DNA from 2 places in the Streptomyces sp. 8N616 genome. Region 2 is predicted to be linked to the other one. Evidence: riboswitches for the same ligand, from Rfam matches in the RefSeq annotation. Region 2 holds a riboswitch; the other holds the start of a gene.
What was found. A riboswitch is a leader RNA that binds a small molecule or an ion and turns the genes downstream of it on or off. The one in region 2 is predicted to bind cobalamin.
Positions count from the first base shown of each region.

Region 1 (7,472 bases), on a different contig from region 2:
CCGGCCCCTTCACAGATCACTGCGTCATACGTGCCCCGCAGCTCCTCCAGGCACGCCACGACGGTGCCGAGCAGCTCCTCCTGCCGCCCTCCGTGGTAGCGGCTGGCGCTCAGCTCGCCCACCGGCTTGCCGAGCAGGACGACCTGGCTGCTGCGGTCGCTGCCGGGCTTGAGCAGTACGGGGTTCATGAGGGCCGTCGGCTCGATACGGGCGGCCGCGGCCTGCATGGCCTGGGCCCGCCCGATTTCGGCGCCTTCGCGTGTCACGAACGAATTCAGTGACATGTTCTGCGCCTTGAAGGGCGCGACGGATACGCCCTTGCGGGCCAGCCAGCGGCAGATGCCGGCTGTGACGACGCTCTTGCCCGCGTCGGATGTGGTCCCGGCGACCAGCAGCCCGCCGCCCCTGCGATTCATGACCGCTCCTTCCGGGCCCCGGGAACGCGCGCGTCCCGACCGCGCCGTCCCGCGAGCCCAAGCCGCCGTACGACCCCGCTCCCCGGCAACCCCGCCTCCGACCGCGCCGGTGCCGGCCCCTCCGCGCGCGGCCGCTGCGGCCCTGGACCCCTCAGCCCCGGACCCTCCGTCCCCGGGCGTTCCGCGTCCGGGATTTCCCACCCGCCCGCCCTGAAAGGGGCGTCCGGGTGGGAAAACCGTGCCGCAAGGCCGGTGTTCGCGGCGCGCCGGTCTCTCGCGCGGATGCGCGCTGCGTCGGCGGACGTGGCGCGCAGCGCGGTCCGGAGCGCGCCCGGCGCCGGTGGTGCGGCGCCAGCCCACGCCAGCCGTGCGCCCACGCACGCCGCCAGCGCGAGCGCGCTCACGCGCCGCGAAAGCCGTACCGCACGCTCGATGTCCTCCACCGCCACCGGGCGGTTGCCTTCCCCCAGCACAGGACGGTGCTCGACCCGGCCGCCGTACGCGAGGGTGCCCCCGAGCCGTACGCCCAGCGCGCCCGCGAACGCGGCTTCCACAGGACCGGCATTGGGGCTGGGGTGCTTGCGCGCATCGCGGCGCAGGACGCGCCACGCGCCGCGCGGGTCGGGACCCGCCAGTACGGCCAGCGCGGCGGTGAGCCGGGAGCCCGGGAAGCCCACGAGGTCGTCGAGGCGGGCCGAGGCCCAGCCGTAGCGCCGATGGCGCGGCGACTTGTGACCGACCATCGCGTCAAGGGTGTTGACCGCCCGGAACCCCACCAGCCCCGGCACGCCCGCCGCCGCGCCCCAGACCAGGGCGCCCACGACCGCGTCCGAGGTGTTCTCGGCGACGGACTCCACGACGGCGCGCGCGATCTGCCGCTCGTCCAGGGCCTGCGGGTCCCGGCCGCACAGGTGCGGGAGGCGGTCGCGGGCCACTTCGATGTCGCCTGCCGCCAGCGCGCCGCCCACGGCCCGCGCCTCGCGGCCGAGCGACGTGCCGCCCAGCACCGACCAGGTGGCGACGGCGGTCAGCGCCACGGCTGCCGCGGGGGAGCGGCGTACGGCGCGCGACAGCGCTGCTGCCGCGGCCACGGCGCCGCCCGCGCACACAGCGGCGTGCAGGGCGCCGTACGCGCGGTGGTCGCGCCACAAGCGCCGCTCGACGGCGGCCGCGGCCCGCCCGAAGGCGGCAACGGGGTGACCGCGCCGCGGATCGCCGGCGACGAGGTCGCAGGCGAAGCCCAGCGCGGCGCCGTACACGAAAGAGGCGTGTTCGGCACGCATCGGATCAGGACGCCGTCGTGCCTCGGAGGGAACGCGCGCGGGGGGCACGCGCGCGTAGGGAACACGGCCGTGGGGAACACGGGCGGCGGGAGAGCGCGACGACGGTTCTTGAGGAACGGCGGGTATGACGCGAACGGCGCGTACGGCGGCAGCCGGGCATGACGATATGTCCTCACTCAGGGTCCGCGCCCTGGCTCGACGTGACCGGCGGTGAGAGTCTCCTGGCTCCCGGATCGGCGCTTCCCCCGGCCTTCCAACCCGTCGCTAAGGGCCGTGACTTCTGGGGTGGGGGAGCGCTCCCCGGTGACAGTGGCGGGACCGCGCCGGATTCGCACCGGCTTCCTCTCCTGCCGCCGTTTGGCTCCGGCAGTCCACCACGGCCTGCGAACGCCCGTCAACTTGCCCCTTGACCTGCGGCAGGACCTCACACGCCCGCGGCCGGGGAACGACTGCGATCGTTCCCCGGCCGCGGGCACGAAGGGCTGCCGCCAACAGGGGCGGGTGGGGCCATCGTTGTCCCTGCGCGGAGACGGAAGCGGAGCCCGCTGCCGTCGCCCCACGTGCCCCCGCGCGCGTGGGGCGCATGACGAGCGGTGCCCGCGCAGGGGCGCATGGCGAGCGGCGCGGGGCTCCGTCAGGCGACGATCAGGTAAATCCCGTACGCGACGGCCGCAGCGCACAGCGCGTAGCAGGCGTACGCGCCCCCGCGCGCGAGGACCGGCGGTGCACCGGTCGCGGCGACCGTGCCGTCCGGCTGCGGCTGCGCCTTCCTGGAGCTGCCGACGATGCCGAGCGTGAACAGGCCGACCATCCCGACGGTGACCAGGAGGCTGACGCCGAAGACCTGGCCGAGTGCTGCCCAGTCGATGTCCATGCGGATGCTTCCTTCTTGCTCTCTCGACCGATCTCGATTGATCCCGGCGCCTAGGCCGTGACCTTGGCGGTGGCGGACTGGGACTTGGACTTGGACTGCGACTGGGGCGGCGCGCCGGCCGTCTCCTGGGCTCCGGTGGCGGCGGTGCCCACCGGCGGCGGGGAGACGGACTTGATGGCGGCCGTGACGACGCCCTCCGGCTCTGCGCCCTCGACGCCGTCGACGTCGTTGACGTTCGTGTGGTCGACCGGCCTGCGGCGCGAGGCGATCCAGATAGCGGCACAGGCCGCAAGCGCGAGCACGGCGACACCGGCGACACCCGCGGTGCCCTGCTTCGCCAGCAGCGCAGCGGCGCCGCCGACCACACCCGCGGCCGGCAGGGTCAGCCCCCAGGCCGCGAACATCCGGCCCGCCGTGGACCACCGCACCACGCCGCCCTTGCGGCCGAGCCCGGAGCCCATCACGGCGCCGGAGCAGACCTGGGTGGTGGAGAGGGCGAAGCCCAGGTGGGAGGAGGCCAGGATGGTGACCGCGGCGCCGGTCTGGGCGGCGAAGCCCTGCGGCGGCTGGATGTCGGTGAGGCCCTTGCCCATGGTGCGGATGATCCGCCAGCCGCCCAGGTAGGTGCCGAGCGCGATGGCGAGACCGGCCGAGGCGATGACCCACAGCGGCGGGGCGGCGTCCGGGGCGAGCGCGCCACCGGTGATCAGCGCCAGCGTCATCACACCCATGGTCTTCTGCGCGTCGTTGGTGCCGTGGGCCAGGGAGACCAGCGCGGCCGAGGCGATCTGCCCGGCGCGGTAGCCCTTGGCGGTGGCCTCCGGGTCGGCGTTCCGGGCGGCGCGGTAGGACAGCCGGGTCGCCAGCAGGGTGGCGATGCCCGCGACGACCGGCGCGGCGACGGCCGGGATCAGGACCTTCATGACGACCTCGTCGCCGTGGACGGCGCCGAGGCCCGCCGAGGCGACGGTCGCGCCGATCAGGCCGCCGAAGAGGGCGTGCGAGGAGCTGGAGGGGAGACCGGCCAGCCAGGTCAGCAGATTCCAGACGATGGCACCCACCAGACCCGCGAAGATCACTTCGGGCTGGATGCCGGATTCATCGACGATGCCTTTGGAGATGGTCGCCGCCACCTCGACCGAGAGGAACGCGCCGACGAGGTTGAGGACCGCCGACATCGCCACCGCGGTCTTGGGCCTGAGAGCCCCGGTGGAGATGGTGGTGGCCATGGCGTTGGCGGTGTCGTGGAAGCCGTTCGTAAAGTCGAACACCAAGGCCGTGATGATCACGATCCCGATGAGAAGCGTGATGTGTTCCATTCACCCAGGCAATCAGTTTGATGGTCAGTGGCTGCCGTGACCGTAGGGATGTCGAGTGAACGGAAGGTGAACTGGATGGGGCGTTGGGGTGCTGTCGTATCCATGGAGGTTGGATCTCGGCCGGGCGCAGAGCGGCACAAACCGACTGGTGGTGCCGCCACCGCTGAATTCTGTGAAACAGATCACTGTCTTTGAGGTGAACTTTGGAGTCGCTGCACAGCCCCTCGGCACCCCTGGTGGAGGCCTGGGCCGACGTTGTCGCCACGGCCCGCCGCACGGTGGCCGACGGCCTGGTCGTGGGCACCTCGGGGAACGTGTCCGCCCGCGTCGGGGACACCGTTCTCGTGACCCCGACCGGCGTGCCGTACGACCGGCTGGCTCCGGACGACCCCGTCGGCGTCGACCTCTCTGGCCGCCAGGTCCTCGGTGAACTCAAGCCCACCAGCGAGCTGCCCATGCACCTCGCCGTCTACCGCAACACCGGCGCCGCGGCCGTCGTCCACACCCATGCCGTCCACGCCACGGCCGTCTCCACCCTGGTCCCCGAGCTTCCGCCCATCCACTACATGACGGCGGCGCTCGGCGGACCGGTGCGCGTCGCCCGATACGCGCTCTACGGGAGCGACGAATTGGCCGAGAACATGCTCCGCGCGCTCCGCGACCGCAGCGGATGTCTGCTGCAGAACCACGGCACCGTCGTCCACGGCGACAGCCTCGACGAGGCGTACGACCGCACTGCGCAGCTGGAGTGGATGTGCAGGCTCTGGCTCGCCGCGCGCGCCGTACCCGGGCGTGAACCCAGCCTGCTGTCCCCGGACCAGCTCGCGGAGGTGGCGGAGAAGCTCCGCGGCTACGGCCAGGGCGACGGCGAGGGCAACCGCCGGCGCGACGGCGAGCGGAGCTGACCCCGCCGCGTCCCGGACCCGCGAAGCTGTCCGGGACCCGCGAAGGTGTCCGGGACCCGCGTAGGCGTCCGGGACCCGCGTAGGCGTCCCGGACCCGCGTACGCGTACGGTGTCCGCCCGCTGGCCGCTCGCTTGGCACCCGACCACACTGGTACGGATGCGCCTGCGTACAGCGGCGGCCGTGGCGGCCGCCACCCTCCTCGGTGCCGGCGCGGCCGCCGTGGCGGCCGGGCGGTACGCCTGTGACGCTGCCCTGAAACCCTCGCGCGTCCGGCCGCTGCCCACCGACCCGCAGCTCACCGTCCACGGCTCGGCCGCCGACCAGATCACGCTCACCCGCAGCCTGGCGTCGCTGCGGCCCGGCACGTACGGGCTGACCGGCGGCGACCGGCACGCGATCGTCGGGGCGGTGCTGAGGAACTCGCCGCACCCCGCGGACTCGGTCGTACGCCGCCTCGAGCGGGTCACATACGGCACGCTGGAGCCTGGCGACCGGATGTGGCTCACCCCGCAGGTCTACATCGGGAATCCGCGCGACGCCCTGGGACTCGACCACGCCGACGTGGACGTGCCCGGCGAACTCGGCGCGCTGCCCGCGTGGTTCGTACCCGGCGCCCGCGACACCTGGGTGATCACCGTGCACGGCCTCGGCACCAGCCGCGAACACCCCATGGTCGTCATGCCCTTCCTGCACCGGCACCGGTTCCCGATCCTCGACCTCGCCTACCGCGGCGACCTCGGAGCCCCCCGCTCCCCGGACGGCATCGGCCACCTCGGCGACACGGAGTGGCGCGACCTGGACGCGGCGATCCGCTACGCGGTGCGGTACGGGGCCGAGACGGTCGTGCTGTACGGCTGGTCGACGGGCGCCACGATGGCGCTGCACGCCGCGGCCGAGTCCGCCCTGCGGAACCGGATCAAGGGCCTCGTCCTCGACTCGCCCATCCTGGACTGGCAGGCGGCCGTACGGGCTCTCGCCGCGGCGGACGGCGCGCCGGGGCCGCTGCTGCCGCTGGCGGTACGGGCCGCCCAGGGGCGTACGGGTCTGGGCAGCGGGCGCCTCTTGGCGTCCGCCGACCCCGACCGGCTGTCCGTACCGGTGCTGATCATGCACGGCCCGGACGACACGATCGCTCCGTGGGACGCTTCGCGCGCCCTCGCGGAACGCCGTCCGGATCTGGTCACGCTGCTCCCCGTCGAACACGCCCCCCACGCGTCGATGTGGAACGCCGACCCCGAGTCCTACGAGGAAGCCCTCCGCCGCTTCCTCACCCCCCTGATGTAGCCCCGCCCCCACCTGCCCCTTTAGGGACGGGCGAACGCCCGCACGTCCCACCCACCCGGGTCGGACGGCCGCATCCCACCCACCCTTTAGGCCCGGTCGGCTGGCCGCAGTTCCCACCACCCACCCGCCGCCCCTTCAGGGGCGGGAAGTCACGCACCGCAGGCGCGGCACGGGGCGGGCTGCGCCACGCGGGCGTCCACGCGGGTGCCCCGACCGTGGCTCGCCGCACGGCGCTGCCGTCCAGGGATGCCGCCGTCCGGGGGTGCCGGGCCGGGTCCACCCGCCCTTTATGGGTGGGCGGGCGGGAAGTTGCGCACGCAGGCGCGGAGGACGGCCGTCGTGGCGGTCAGCCCCTGCGCGGCGCGGAGCCCCGTCCATCCGGGGCCGAGGTCGTGAGGAATCCGCGCGAGCGGATTCCGATTGGGCTTTCGGGCCGTCAACGGGAAGACTGCTCCCGTGACGTCCCGTACCCCGCGCGACTCCCGGCTCCGCCTTGTCCCCCGACGACCGATGTCCGCCGCCCGCCGGGCCGTGACGAACCGGCGCGCCCGGCCCGCGCCCAGGCCGCCCGAGGGCACGCCGCCGCGGGCCGAACTCGCCCGCCAGGCACGGACGGAGCTCGCCGGAGCCGTGCGGATCGCCCGCTGGGCGGACGCCGAGCGCGGCCGCGGCGCCCGCCTGCGGCCCGGCGGCAGCGGCGCGCTCAGCCGCGACGCCGCAGAAAGCGCCGCGGCCGCACTGAACCTGACTTCACATCAGGTACTGGCCGACTGGGACCGGGCGCGGCTCGCCGGGCTCATCGAGCTGTACGGCGAAACCGCCCGCCCCGGCTGGCGGCTGCAGGCCTGGGACCGGGACGACAGCGCCGCGCTGCGCGGCTGGGTCGCGCTCTTCGACGCGTGGTCGCTCGCCCACCCCGCCCCCTCGGCCTTCGCACCCACCCCCGTCGCGGAAGTCGTCGAGGCCGCGCCCCAGCTCCTGTCGCTCCTCCAGCTCTCGGACGGCGCCGTCTCGGTCTCCGCCCTTCAGGACCTGCTGGAGAAGCGCGTCGCCGAACTGCGCACCGAGCGCTGCGAGGTGCCCTACCCGGACAACAGCGCCTCCGACACGGTCGCCTCCGACACGGTCGCCCCCGACACGAGCACCCCATACACGCGCACCCCCGACACAAGCACCCCCGAGACCGAGCTGTCCCACGCCGACGGACCTCGGCCCGGCACCCTGCTCGACTGGGCGCTCGACGCTCTCGCCTCCGTCGGCGCGCTGACCGTCGAGGACGGCCAGGCCACGCTCACCCCGCTCGGCAACTGGGCCGTGTGGGTCAAGCTCGAGCAGATCTGCGTGGCCGCGCAGAGCCCCGCGGGGAACATCGAGTGGTCCGCGGAGGACA
Region 1 is NZ_JBQQBY010000001.1:313,984-321,455, forward strand. Features, by position in the region: gene ACTWQC_RS01370 (cobyric acid synthase) at 1-416, opposite strand, end outside; partial or broken gene ACTWQC_RS01375 (cobalamin biosynthesis protein) at 776-1,699, opposite strand; cobalamin riboswitch at 1,914-2,044, opposite strand; gene ACTWQC_RS01380 (hypothetical protein) at 2,334-2,573, opposite strand; gene ACTWQC_RS01385 (inorganic phosphate transporter) at 2,624-3,892, opposite strand; gene ACTWQC_RS01390 (class II aldolase/adducin family protein) at 4,096-4,797, shown strand; gene ACTWQC_RS01395 (alpha/beta hydrolase) at 4,955-6,082, shown strand; gene ACTWQC_RS01400 (hypothetical protein) at 6,539-7,472, shown strand, end outside.
Region 1: another riboswitch for cobalamin. It lies ahead of ACTWQC_RS01375 (cobalamin biosynthesis protein); the one in region 2 lies ahead of ACTWQC_RS26820 (ribonucleoside-diphosphate reductase subunit alpha).

Region 2 (7,472 bases):
GCGAGGGCGCCCCGGCCACCGAGCCGGTCGGTATGGAGCTGGGCAGCGCGGCGGTGCGCCTCTCGCCCGAGGGCGAGGCCGAGGTCGTCTGGGGGCGCAGGCTCGATCCCGCGCGGATCGAGGTGTTGTCGATTCCGCTGCCGTCGTCCGGGCGGCGCTGGGGCGAGGTCGTGCTGCACGACGGCGTCCCGCACGGTGAGCGGATCACCTCGGCGGGCCCTTCGTACCCCGTCTTCGACGAGATCGAGCTGTGGGCGCCCTCGCCGGTGCCGACCTGGGTGGTGCTGCTCGAGGCTGCAGCGGAGTCCGACCGGGACGCGCTGGAGCAGCTCGCGGCCGACGCGGGCTTCGCGGCCGAGGACTGGTCGTCCTCGGTGCGGCTGCTGTGCCGCTCGTGCTCGGAGAGCCGGATGCCCAGCGACGAGGGCGACGGCGAGCAGCACCTGGACCCCCACGACCACAGTGAGCCCGGCCACCCGGGGCCGCTGGGGCACAGGACGGCGGGCGACCTGTGGGTGCCGGAGCGGGAATGCGGGATCGCGGCGCCCTCGGGGCTCGTCCGCGGCCTGCTCGACGGGTGGGTCGCCGACAGTCCGGACACGCGCGCGTGGCGCGATCTGGAAGAGGTCTGCTGAGTCCGGAGGGTCTTGAGGACCTGGCCCGCCGCCGTCGCCACTGGCCGTACCCTGTACGGAGCCCTGTCACGGGCATCGCATCAGGCATGAGGAAGGCGTACGGCGGAGATGGCGCAGCAGGAGAGCGGGCAGCAGGTGGCGGATGCCGAGGCGGAATCCTCGGAGTTCATCGACGACACGGTGGACGCCGAGGCGCGGGAGAAGGCGCACCGCGAGCGCGGCACCGCCCGCCCGATCACCGTCGTCGGCAACCCGGTGCTGCACCGGCGCTGCAAGGACGTGACCGAGTTCGACGACAAGCTCGCGCAGCTCGTCGACGACATGTTCGCCAGCCAGCGGGCCGCCGAGGGCGTGGGCCTCGCCGCCAACCAGATCGGCGTCGACCTGCGGGTCTTCGTCTACGACTGCCCGGACGACAACGGTGAGCGGCACGTGGGCGCGATCTGCAACCCGGTGATCGACGACCTGCCCGCCGAGCTCCGGGTGCTGGACGACTCCAACGAGGGCTGCCTGTCGGTGCCGACCGCCTATGCCCCGCTGGCCCGCCCCGACTACGCGGTCTGCCGCGGCCAGGACCTCCAGGGCAATCCGATCGCGGTCGAGGGCACCGGCTACTTCGCGCGCTGCCTGCAGCACGAGACCGACCACCTGAACGGCTACCTCTACATCGACCGGCTGTCGAAGCGGGACCGGAAGGACGCGCTCCGGCAGATGGCCGAGGGCACGCCGCGCTACGAGACGGTCCCGAACGACTGACCTTCTCCGTGCTCGCGTAAGGGGCGGCCTCCTTTGAGGCCGCCCCCTTACCTGTGCGCCATGCTTGGGGGCTGCCGCAGACCCGCGACACCGGGCCTGCGGCAGTCGGTCGTTCAGAAGTCGTCGTCGAAGGCGACCGAGCCCTCGACCGCCACCTGGTACGCGGACGGGCGGCGCTCGAAGAAGTTGGTCAGCTCCTGGACGTTCTGCAGCTCCATGAAGGAGAACGGGTTCTCCGAGCCGTAGCGCGCCGGCAGCCCCAGGCGGCGCAGCCGCTGGTCCGCGACGCACTGCAGATACTCGCGCATCGAGTCGGTGTTCATCCCGGGCAGGCCGTCCCCGCACAGGTCGCGGGCGAACTGCAGCTCGGCCTCCACGGCCTCCTCCAGCATCGCCGTGACCTGCTTGCCCAGCTCCTCGTCGAAGAGATCCGGCTCCTCCTGGCGGACGGTGTCCACGACCGAGAAGGCGAACTCCATGTGCATCGACTCGTCACGGAACACCCAGTTCGTACCGGTCGCCAGGCCGTGCAGCAGACCGCGCGAGCGGAACCAGTAGACGTAGGCGAAGGCACCGTAGAAGAACAGGCCCTCGATGCACGCCGCGAAGCAGATCAGATTGAGCAGGAAGCGGCGCCGGTCCTCCTTCGTGCGCAGCCGGTCGATCTCTTCCACCGAGTCCATCCACCGGAAGCAGAACTGCGCCTTCTCGCGGATGGACGGGATGTTCTCGACCGCGGCGAAGGCGGCCGTGCGGTCGTCGGGGTCGGGGAGGTAGGTGTCCAGCAGCGTCAAGTAGAACTGGACGTGGACGGCCTCCTCGAAGAGCTGGCGGGAGAGATAGAGACGCGCCTCTGGGGAGTTGATGTGCTTGTAGAGGGTGAGGACGAGGTTGTTGGCGACGATCGAGTCGCCGGTCGCGAAGAAGGCGACCAGGCGGCCGATCATGTGCTGTTCGCCCGCGGAGAGTTTGGCGAGGTCGGCCACGTCGGAGTGGAGGTCAACCTCCTCCACGGTCCAGGTGTTCTTGATCGCGTCGCGGTAGCGCTCGTAGAAGTCCGGGTAGCGCATGGGACGCAGGGTCAGCTCGAAGCCCGGGTCGAGAAGGTTTTTGGAGGTAGAGGTGTCGGCGCGAAGCGCCGTCTTCGAGGGGTGGTGGTCGGGTGACGGGTGGGCACTCATTTACTGGCAGGCCTCGCAGGACTCGGGGTTCTCAAGGGAGCAGGCGACCGCCTCGTCGGGGGCGGCCTGCTGGACTGGAATGGTCGCCGCGGTCGCCGCGGTCGCCGCGGTCGCCGCGGTGGCGGCGGTGTCGGCCGTCGCCGCGGTGGCGGCGCGCGCGGACTGGGCGATCCGCGTCGCCGGGCGCGACCGCAGGTAGTACGTGGTCTTCAGGCCCTTCTTCCACGCGTACGCGTACATCGAGCTGAGCTTGCCGATGGTCGGTGAAGCCATGAAGAGGTTCAGCGACTGGCTCTGGTCGAGGTACGGCGTACGGGCCGCGCCCATGTCGATCAGCGCCCGCTGCGGGATCTCCCACGCCGTCCGGTACAGCGCCCGTACGTCCTCCGGAATCCAGGTGAAGTCCTGCACCGAGCCGTTGGACTCGCGCAGCGCCTCCCGGGTCTGCGCGTCCCACACGCCGAGCCGCTTGAGCTCCGCCACCAGGTAGGAGTTGACCTGGAGGAACTCGCCCGACAGCGTCTCGCGCTTGAAGAGGTTGGACACCTGCGGCTCGATGCACTCGTACACGCCCGCAATGGAGGCGATCGTCGCCGTCGGCGCAATCGCCAGCAGCAGCGCATTGCGCATGCCGGTCCGGGCGATACGGGCGCGCAGCGCGGCCCACCGCTCGGGCCAGCGCGGCTGCGCGGCGTAGTGGTCGGGGTGCAGGACGCCACGCGCGGCGCGGGTGGCGGACCAGGCGGGGGGAGGGCCGTGCCGCTCGGCGAGGGCGCACGACGCCTCGTACGCCGCCAGCATGATGCGCTCGGCGATCTGCGTGGAGAGCCGGGCGGCCTCGGGGGAGTCGAAGGACAGCTTCAGCCGGAAGAAGACGTCCTGGAGGCCCATCACGCCGAGGCCCACCGGCCGCCAGCGCTCGTTGGAGGCCGCGGCCTGCGGCGTGGGGTAGAAGTTGATGTCGACGACCCGGTCGAGGAAGGTCACGGCGGTACGGACGGTGGCGTCGAGCCGCTCCCAGTCCATCTCGCCGTCCTCGCCCAGGTGGGCGGCGAGGTTGACCGAGCCGAGGTTGCAGACGGCGGTCTCGCCGTCCTCCGTGACCTCGAGGATCTCGGTGCAGAGGTTGGAGGAGTGGACGACCCTGCCGGGCTCGGCGGTCTGGTTGGCGGTCCGGTTCGCGGCGTCCTTGAAGGTCATCCAGCCGTTGCCGGTCTGCGCGAGGGTGCGCATCATCCGGGCGTAGACCTGGCGGGCCGGGATCTGCTTGACGTAGCGGCCCTCCGCCTCCGCCTTCCGGTACGCGGCGTCGAACTCCGCGCCCCACAGGTCGACCAGCTCCGGTACGTCCGCGGGCGAGAACAGCGACCACGGCCCGTCCGCCTCGACCCTGCGCATGAACTCGTCCGGGATCCAGTGCGCGAGGTTGAGGTTGTGGGTGCGGCGCGCGTCCTCGCCGGTGTTGTCGCGCAGCTCCAGGAACTCCTCGATGTCCGCGTGCCAGGTCTCGAGGTAGACGCAGGCCGCGCCCTTGCGCCGCCCGCCCTGGTTGACCGCGGCGACGGAGGCGTCGAGGGTGCGCAGGAACGGCACGATGCCGTTGGAGTGCCCGTTCGTGCCGCGGATCAGCGAGCCGCGCGAGCGGACGCGGCTGTACGGCAGGCCGATGCCGCCCGCGTGCTTCGAGAGCCGCGCGATCTGGTGGTAGCGCTCGTAGATCGAGTCGAGCTCGTCCAGCGGGGAGTCCAGCAAATAGCAGGAGGACATCTGCGGGTGGCGGGTACCGGAGTTGAAGAGGGTGGGGGAGCTGGGGAGGTAGTCGAGGCGGCTCATCAGCCCGTAGAGCGCGGCCACTTCGCCGACAGCCCGCTCCGAGCCGTCCTCCGCGAGTCCGCAGGCCACACGGAGCATGAAGTGCTGCGGGGTCTCGATGACCTGACGGGTGATGGGGTGGCGCAGCAGATAGCGGCTGTGGAGGGTGCGCAGACCGAAGTAGCCGAACCGGTCGTCGGCGCCGCCGGCGAGGGCGGACTCGACGAGCGCGTCGAGGCGGGCGGCGTGGGCGCGGACGAACTCGGCCGTGGCGTCGGCGATCAGGCCCTCCCGGTGGCCGGTCGCGACCGAGGCGGAGAAGGAGACGGCGCCTTGGCTCGCGGCCTCTTCGGCGATGGCGCGGGTGAGCAGGCGCGCGGCGAGCCGCGAGTACTCGGGGTCCTCGGAGATGAGCCCGGCCGCCGCCTCTGTGGCCAGCTCCCGCAACTCGGCCTCGTCGGAGCCCGCGTGGCGGCCGCGGAGCGCGGCCGCGGCGACCCGGCCCGGGTCGGTCGCGGGCAGGTCGGCGGTGAGGTCGGTCAGGGTGCGCAGCAGGGCGGCGCCGGGGCCGCCGGCGACGCCCGCCTCCACGGCTGCTGGTGCGGTCACCGCGGCTGTGGCGGGCTCCGATACGGACTCGCGTGACGCAGGATCCGCGGGCGCGATGGTCACGTGGCTCTCCCTCGCTCGGCTGGGGCCGCGAGGGGTGGTGCGCCACGGGCGCGTGCGGGCGTACGTCACCCCCGGGAAAGGGCGGCAGCACACCGCGCAGCGTCCGTCGGCCCAACCCACGAGACCCGGGACGATTCGCCGCCCGGTCCGGTCGAGCCGGGCGGTGCTGCCGGCAGGTCCTCGGACTCGGGACATGCGCGAACACGCACATCCACACCGTTGCGGGACAGTTCCGGATTCGCACCGGATTCCCCTGTGGTGGCAGCGAGCACGAGCATACATCTTGTGTCGCCGTCCGTGCGCACCCCTACATATTGTGTCAGCGGGGGAACGGGGTAGAGGCGGTGGGTGAGTTACTCCGCCGCCGTCCCGAGCTCGGCGGTGAACACCCACAGCGGGAACCCGGGTATCGGCTCCCAGTCGCGCTCCGGAGCCCGTACGAACCCCAGCCGCTCGTACAGCCGGTGGGCCGTCAGCATCCGCTGCTGGCTGGACAGGACCATACGCCCGAGGCCCAGCTGCCGCGCCCGCTCCAGGCACGCCCGTACGAGCCCCTCTGCGGCCCCGCGGCGCCGCGCCGCAGGCGCCACCGCCAGCATCCGGAACTCGGCCTCCCCGGGCCCGGCCACGTTCGCATACGGGCTCCCCGGCGCTACGAACGCGACCCCGCCGAGGAGTTCATCGCTCGCCCCGTCCGCCGCCACCAGCACCTCCGTGTGCTCAGCCCGGCTCCTGACATCCCGCAGCTGTTCCAGGTACGGGTCCGAGGCCCCGAAGTCGAGCAGCCCGTCCCCCAGGTAGGCCTCCGCCGTGATCTCCCCGAGGGCGTCGAACTCCTCCGGGCGGGCGGCACGAATCGTGATGTCCATGAGCATCAGTCTGCAGGAGGCGTCTGACACCCGTCACCGGAGATTCCGCGGGCCCGGACGCCGCGTCGGATGCCGACGGCACGGACGCCGTCGGCGTGGACTCCGTGGTGATGGACGCCCGCGGCGCGGACCCGGGCGCGTGCACCACGGCCACCGCCGCCGTGCACACGAGCATGCCCGGAGCGGCGACAGTGTCTTGCCGAACATCGCGAAGCGGCCGACCACCCACGCGATCGCGGCCCAGAAACCGGGGAATACGGGGGCGCGACGCCGCCCGCGCAGAGGGTGATCCCGGTGAAGAGCACGGCACTTGTCGTGCAGCCGCCGGCGGACACGCTCCACCACGGTCGCCGCGACCAGGCCCACCATTCCCATGAAGGGAAGGGTGTACGTCCACGCGGGCGTGGACGAGGGCCCGCCAGACGCCGCCGACGACCAGCAGCACCCCGCCGAGGCCGAGACCGAGACCCGCCGTTCGGCAAGGCCGTCGAGCTGCCCGATCCCGTGGGAATCACCGTGGAGACCGCGCCTCTCAAGGACTGGGTGCGCTGACGGCGAACGGCCGCCGCAATCCCCGGTGGCGGGGTACGGCGGCCGTCCTACGACCACGAGTTCAACAGCAGCGGAAGCCCTCCCGCGGGTCGGCCTCCCGCGCATCGGTGCGCTGCCGCTCGAACTCGCGTCGGCTCAGCACCTCCGCCCGCGGGTCACGGGCCCGGGCGTGGGCGACGTACCGGTCGTACGTCGCCTCGCCCGACGCCTCGCGCCAGAACCAGCGGATCTTCGAGGCCGTCCTGCGGAGGCCCGCCGCGCCTTTCACGGCTGGGGCTCCCGGTCGCGGGCTCCGCCCTGCTCCCCGGAACCGGCGTCCGCACCGACCCCGGCCGCCACGAGCTCCGCCTTCTCCTCCTTGGTCGGGAAGAGCCCAGCGGGGGCAACGATCTTCGACTCCTCGAATGGCACTTCGTGCAGCGTGACGCTCTGCGGGTCGCGGATCGCCTTGTAGCAGACCCGGCCTGCGTCGGCGATCACCACGACGATGAGGAGCGCGAAGAGCGCCGCGAGCACGCCGTCCACCGTCGCGTTGGTGACGATGGTGTGCATGTCGTCCATGTTCTTGGCGGGCGGCAGGACCTTCCCGGCGTCGATGGCCTCCTGGTTGAGGGCCCGCTGCTTGAAGAAGCCGACCCGCGGGTCGTCGGAGAAGACCTTCTGCCAGCTCGCGGTCAGCGTGACCGCCGCGTCCCAGGCCAGCGGAACCGCCGTGACCCAGGCCCACTTCAGCCGCCCGGACTTCACCAGCAGCGTCGTGCAGACGGCCAGGGCGACCGCCGCGAGCAGCTGGTTGGCGATGCCGAAGAGCGGGAAGAGCTGGTTGATGCCGCCCAGCGGGTCGTGTACGCCGACCCACAGGAAGTAGCCCCAGCCGCCCACGACGACGGCGCTGGCGAACCACACGCCCGGCTTCCAACTGACCTGCCGGAACGGCTTGTAGACGTTGCCGAGCATGTCCTGGAGCATGAAGCGCCCGACCCGGGTGCCCGCGT
Region 2 is NZ_JBQQBY010000033.1:74,468-81,939, reverse strand. Features, by position in the region: gene ACTWQC_RS26835 (tetratricopeptide repeat protein) at 1-635, shown strand, start outside; gene def (peptide deformylase) at 744-1,391, shown strand; gene ACTWQC_RS26825 (ribonucleotide-diphosphate reductase subunit beta) at 1,505-2,572, opposite strand; gene ACTWQC_RS26820 (ribonucleoside-diphosphate reductase subunit alpha) at 2,573-5,056, opposite strand; cobalamin riboswitch at 5,211-5,341, opposite strand; gene ACTWQC_RS26815 (GNAT family N-acetyltransferase) at 5,410-5,925, opposite strand; gene ACTWQC_RS26810 (YbdD/YjiX family protein) at 6,539-6,745, opposite strand; gene ACTWQC_RS26805 (carbon starvation CstA family protein) at 6,742-7,472, opposite strand, start outside.